DNA from 2 places in the Pseudoalteromonas qingdaonensis genome. Region 2 is predicted to be linked to the other one. Evidence: predicted binding sites of a transcription regulator. Region 2 holds the regulator's gene; the other holds the start of a gene.
The links. Region 2 encodes LexA, which represses DNA repair genes until DNA is damaged. Its sites were predicted from a motif close to TACTGTATNNNNATACAGTA; they were not measured.
Positions count from the first base shown of each region.

Region 1: WCN91_RS00020 (DNA topoisomerase III) is a predicted target of LexA. The motif match lies at 1,830-1,849, and genes of this name have one in related genera.

Region 1 is NZ_JBCGCU010000001.1:3,162-6,466, forward strand. Features, by position in the region: gene WCN91_RS00020 (DNA topoisomerase III) at 1-1,821, opposite strand, end outside; gene WCN91_RS00025 (flagellar motor protein MotB) at 1,937-2,863, opposite strand; gene pomA (flagellar motor protein PomA) at 2,877-3,305, opposite strand, start outside.
Region 2 is NZ_JBCGCU010000005.1:207,548-210,852, reverse strand. Features, by position in the region: gene WCN91_RS06850 (PaaI family thioesterase) at 337-801, opposite strand; gene WCN91_RS06845 (DUF924 family protein) at 1,053-1,583, shown strand; gene lexA (transcriptional repressor LexA) at 1,705-2,322, shown strand; gene coxB (cytochrome c oxidase subunit II) at 2,640-3,305, shown strand, end outside.

The sequences.
Region 1 (3,305 bases), on a different contig from region 2:
TTCTTCTATTAATGCCCCTAGTTGCCCAACCAAGGGCTGCATAAAATCATCGTACTTAAGCTGTTTCTCTGCAATTTGTGCCAAGGCCATTTCCCAATGGGCGGTCATATCCGGTGTTGAAAGGGTGTCAGGCAAGGCATTGATCAGCGCCACGCCCGTTTCGGTGGCAACAATCGTCTTGCCACTGCGAGCAAGGAAGCCACGGGTAAATAATAACTCGATAATACTGGCGCGGGTCGCCTCTGTGCCAAGGCCATCGGTTTCCCGCAGCACCTTACGAATATCCGGGTCTTTCACATAGCGGGAAATGGCAGTCATCGCCGCAAGCAAGGTAGCATCGGTAAAGTGCGCCGGCGGTGTGGTGTTTTTATCTAAACGCCGCGCATCCTCGCACAATACTTGCTGACCAAGGGTTAATGGCGGCAAAGTCTGCACTTCTTGATCTTCTTTATTACTTTCTTTATTAGGCTGTAATACTTTAAAGCCGCGTTCTAGTTCTTCTTTGGCCTTGGTAGTGAACTTGCCGCCGGCTATCTCAGCTTCCACATCGGTTTGGTGATAACGGTAGGCCGGCATAAACTGCATCAGGTACTGGCGACAGATCAGCTCATAAACACGGCGCTCTGTTTCTGTAAGCTGCGCCGAGGTCTTTTTATTGGTCGGCACTATGGCGTGGTGGGCGGCTACCTTGGCATCGTTAAAGCAACGTGCTTTTTTTAACGGATCCGCAGTAGCCAGCTGCTCTTTTGAAAACACACCGTTAGCAATTACGCTGTCGATAATGGCTGACGCTTGCTGAAAATGATCCTTGGGCAGATAGCGGTTATCCGAGCGCGGATAGGTGATCAAGGTGTGTTTTTCATAAAGGCTTTGACAGGTATCCAGTACCGCTTTGGCTGGCAACCCGAAGCGCTTGGCGGCATCGATTTGCAAGGCAGAAAGATTGTAAGGCAAGGGCGCCAGCTCTTGTTTTTCTGCCCTTTTGACCTGGGTGATCAATCCATGCTGCCCCTTGATACGGGAAACAACGTTGTCGGCCAGGGCCTTAACTAATACCCGACCCTGCTCGTCCTGATAAGGTTGGCAGGCTTCGCTGGGTTGCCACTTTAAGGTAAAGCCTTGTTGCTCTTGAGTGCGCATCAGGGCTTCTACCTCATAGAAGGGCTTGCTAACAAACTCTTTAATTTCTTTATCCCGTGCTACCACCAGGCCAAGGATGGGCGTTTGCACCCGACCAACCGAGAGCACACCTTGATACCCCCCTTTTTGCCCGGCCAGGGTATAAGCGCGGGTTAGGTTCATACCAAACAGCCAGTCGGCACGGGAGCGCGCCAAAGCCGAGACGCTGAGCGGAATAAACTCCGCATTGGCCCGCAATTGTCCAAGGGCTTTTTTCACCGCGGGTAGGTTTAAGTCGCTGATCAGTAATCGCTGAATACTTTGCTTTTTAGCCGCGCTCAAATTGGCTTGGGAGATCACCTCATCGACTAAAAGTTGCCCTTCCCTATCCGGGTCACCGGCATGAACAATTTGCGATGCTTGCTTGATCAGCTTTTTAACCAAGGTAAGTTGTTTGCGGGTTTTGCTTTTAGCTTTAAGTTGCCACTGCTGTGGCACTATGGGTAGATGCTGTACTTGCCACTTTTTATAAGCGGCATCATAGTCATCGGGCTCTGCCTGCTCCAATAGATGACCGATACACCAGGTTACACAATCGCCGTTGCCCAGCTCGATATAGCCGTCTTTTTTGTTATGGGGTTTAGGTAAAGCGGCAGCAATGGCACGCCCAAGGGAAGGTTTTTCAGCAATATATAGCTTCATAGCACAACAACTGTTCATCCATACAGTAAAGAAGAGTGTAGTGCATTTTTACTTTTGATGAAAGAATATTAAGGACGGGTGCCTACTTATTAGCGCACCCTCATGGTTTTTATTTCTACTGAACTACTTCAATTGGATCCGATTCTTTCGCTTTACCCTGCATAATGGAGATTTCCACCCGACGATTGCGCTTACGGTCGTCATCGCTTTCATTAGGTACTAAGGGCCGAGTATCAGCATGGCCGACCACCACCATGCGGTTTTTATCAAAGCCTGCTACTTTTTGCATCTCACTGGCAACGGCAACGGCACGCTTGGCACTAAGATCCCAATTATTGGTATAGAGCTCATTAGCGACCTGAAAATCATCGGTATGACCAGAGACGGTGATCTCCCCAGGCACATCTTTTAGCAAGCGGGCAATGTCCTGCACTATGGGCTTAAACTTCGGCTGTAAAAACGCGCTGCCGGATGGGAAGGAACCATTTTCACGAATACGTATGATGATCTGTTGACCCAGAGATTCCAGCTCTATGGCACCATCAATGATCTGTTGCTCCAGCTGCTGGGCTATTTTCTTCACCAGCTCGTTAACTCTTTCTTGATCCGCCGCGGCAATGGCTTGAAGCTGCTCTTGTAGCTCCTCTGTGCTGGCAGACTCACCGCCACGCTGATCGCCTTTTTGCTCCTGGCGACCACCGGCCGAGTCTTCATCTCCAGCCTGAAACTCCAACATCTGCTGGGTCATTTCCGTGGTTTGCTGCTGAATGGTTTCAATGGGCGTAGGCTCTGGTCGCCCGGGCTTAAACTCCATGGCGATCACACTGGTGCCCTTAGGAATATCTTTTACTTCCAGCTTGTTTTGCACCCCGAAGGCAAACTTCATCGAGCCAGCAATTTGCTTAAACTTGAGAACATCCATTTCCGAAAAGGCTAACAGCAGCACGAAGAAACACATCAACAACGACATAAGATCGGCAAAAGTCCCCATCCACTGAGGTAATCCAGGGGGAGGACATTTACATGCTTGTTCGTCGGACATACTCATTGCTCGCTCAATCCTCGGTATCTAGCTGGCGCTTAGACTCGGCAAGGTAATTCTTTAAAATGCCCTCGATCACCTTGGGGTTTTGACCGTCTTGAATACCTAGAATGGCATCAAGGATCAGGCGCTGATTAAGCTCTTCTTCGTCTTTACGCAGCTCCAGTTTTGACTGAATGGGAATGGCGATCACATTGGCTAAAAAGGCACCATACAAGGTCGTTAACAAGGCCACCGCCATGGCCGGGCCAATGGCTTTGGGGTCATCCATATTTGAGAGCATGGCCACCAAGCCGATAAGTGTTCCTATCATGCCCATAGCAGGGGCAATATCGCCGAGCGCTTTAAATAAACCGGCGCCCTGCTGATGGCGCGCCGAGGTCAGCATAATATCTTTTTGTAAGGTTGCACGCACCACATCGGCATCGTGACCATCGACCAA
Region 2 (3,305 bases):
TGGACGCTCGACTCGCAACAAGTTGCTCCCGTTTTGATTCGCGCTGTAGAAATCGGCTTTTGTTGTGGAGTGTGCTAGAGACAGCGAGATAGGGATATCGAGCTAGGTTTACCGAGGTAGGACACCTCGTTAAACCTTGTCGAAAGCAAAACGAAACGCTTAACAAAAGCTTGAGTTCGGAAGCATTAGCGAATCCCGGGTTCGCGGGGTTTCCAAAGGGGGAGTCGAATCACTCCCTCTTTGGTTGTTGTCGCCAACGCGACAAAATCTAAAATCGAAGCGCCTTTCGCAAGGCTAAAGCCTCGCCTACAGACAAGGTGCAGAAACAATCCCGCATTAAAGGCCGGTGCCCTTTGATCGCTTCTCCACCACCGCTGCGGTCATCCTTGAAATACAACACAAATCGCCCGCGCTGTTATAAATCTTAATCTCCCACACGGAAGAGCGGCCGCCGATATGCACGGGTTTGGTTACGGCTTTGAGGGTACCGGTGCGTGAGGCTTTGAGGTGGTTGGCGTTGATCTCCTGGCCGACGCAGTAGTATTTGCTGGTATCGACAACAAAGTTGGCGGCGTAGCTGGCGACGGTTTCGGCCAGTACCACGTAGGCGCCGCCGTGGACTATGCCCATGGGGTTGTAGAGCTCGTTGTCGATTGGCATGGTGGCCACCAGGTAGTCGTCGCCGATTTCGCTGATTTCAATACCGAGTTTGGTCATCAAGGTGCCTTTGCCGCCGACGCCGAGGTCTAGTTGGCGGCAAAGATCAAAATCGATTTCCTGTGCCCAAATACGTGTGCTCATGCTTACTGCTCCTTATGTGGCAAGGTCTGTGAATGCTCGGGTGTTGCTCACGATGGCAACCTGGCTCACATAATGCTGCACATGCTCCGGCATCTGCAAGTCTTTTACGATGGTTAGCTTGCGCAGGGAGGGAAGAGCGGGCGGCTGTATCTGGGGTTGTGAGCAAAAATATCGCCTCCTTGTCATCATCCGAACCCCTGAATTGACTAGACTGTTTGTAACGGCTTAAGGGTTAATGCGCAGGAGAGGTTATGGACTTTCAATCCGTGTATGATTTTTGGTTTTATCAGTGCCAGCCAGAGGATTGGTTTAAAAAGAGTGAGGGGTTCGACGCTCAAGTCACTGAGTTGTTTGCCGAAACCCACCGCGCTGCCAGTCGGGGTGAGCTGTATCAATGGCGTCGAAGTGCCAAAGGGGCGCTCTGTGAAATTATCGTGCTGGATCAATTCTCCCGTAATATATATCGCGATACCGCCAGCGCCTTTGCTCAGGATGCGCAAGCCCTGTGTCTGGCTCAGCATGCGCTAGAAAAGGGTTACGATCTGCTGCTAACCGAGCAGGAGCGTAGTTTTTTATATATGCCTTATATGCACAGCGAAAGCACCGCCATTCATATACTTGCCGAGCACCTGTTTCGACCTTTGGAGAGTTATTCCTATGAGCTGGCCCGTAAGGCTATTATTGACCGCTTTGGTCGCTACCCCCATCGCAACGCCATACTCGGGTGTCGGTCGCCCCCCGAGGAGCAAGCTTTTCTGGAGACGCCCAGCAGTGGCTTTTAACTTGTCGCTGTGGGGCTAAAGAGGAGAGGGGGCGACTTCCGTAAATTCCCTGATTTTATTTGCGATTTTCTGACAACTGTATATACTCACAGTTAAATGTACTGTATGGAAAACCAGTTGTATGCGCCCTTTAACTAATCGCCAATCGCAAATTTTAGAGCTGATCAAAGTCTTTATTAAAGATACCGGCATGCCGCCAACGCGCGCCGAAATTGCACAAACATTAGGTTTTCGCAGTGCCAATGCTGCCGAGGAGCACCTTAAGGCGCTGGCCAAAAAAGGGGTGATCAGAATGAAACCCGGTGCCAGCCGAGGTATTCAGCTGGTTGAGGAAGAAGAGCCGGAGCAATTAGGCCTGCCGTTAATCGGTCGCGTTGCCGCCGGTGAGCCTATTTTGGCGCAGGAACATATCGAGAGTCATTGCCAAATCGACCCCATGTTGTTTAAGCCGGCGGCGGACTATCTGTTACGGGTTAATGGCATGAGTATGAAGGATATAGGTATTCTTGATGGCGACCTGCTGGCGGTACATCGTGCTCAGGTGGCCGAAAACGGTCAGGTGGTGGTGGCCCGAGTGGGTGACGACGTAACCGTGAAACGCCTGGAAAAGGCCGGCCGCAAGGTTTTACTGCATGCGGAAAATGAAGAATTTGCTCCTATCGAAGTCGATTTAGAACATGAATCTTTTGATATTGAGGGCTTAGCGGTTGGTGTAATTCGAAACGCCGACTGGATGTAGGTTTTATTTGGTATTTTGGCCCCCGATACGCCGTTTATTGGGGGTTTTACGACGCTTTTCTCCCTTCTTTCACTGTTAGCTAACAGTTTGAATATTCCACAAATATTTATTTAAAAAAGCAAAACAAAAACGCTTCATTTCTTGCTATTCGTTCAAATCTTGACTAATTGGTTAGATTACAGGCTTTGCTGGTTGCTTTTTAATCGCTTTGTGTAAAGTAAATGTAATCGGCCAGTTCTAAGCATAATAATAATGAAGATTGGCTAGCAGTAATTGCCTCTTCTCTTTTTGCGTTGCGCGTTTTAAGGAGATGGTACATGAAGCAGCTGTGCTCCCTCATGTTGCTGTGTCTGTTTGCCCCGCACTTGGCTTTTGCAAATAGTGATTATAATTTGCGCCCAGGGGTGACGGATATCAGCGAGAATGTTTACCAGTTACACATGACGATATTTATAATCTGTTGTGTGATTGGGGTGATAGTGTTCACTATCATGTTTTGGGCCTTACTAAGGCACCGTAAGTCAAAAGGTGCGCAGCCCGCATCTTTTCACGAGAGCACTAAGGTCGAAATTATTTGGACCGCAATTCCCTTTCTTATCCTTATCGGCATGGCGGTACCTGCGACCAAGACCTTGATTGCCATGGAAGATACCAGCAAGGCCGATATCACCATAAAGATCACCGGCTCGCAGTGGAAGTGGCATTACGAGTATATGGGCCATGATGTGGGCTTTTATTCCTTACTGGCCACGCCACAGGAACAAATTCAGAACGCTCAGAAGAAAGGCGAGAACTACCTTCTTGAAGTGGATAAGCCACTGGTGATCCCAACCGGTAAAAAAGTACGCTTCCTGATGACCTCGGACGATGTTATCCATTCCTGGTGGGTGCCGGACTTTGCGGTGAAAAAAGACGCCAACCCAGGCTTTATCAATGAGGCCTGGACCAAGGTTAACGAAACCGGTATCTATCGCGGCCAATGT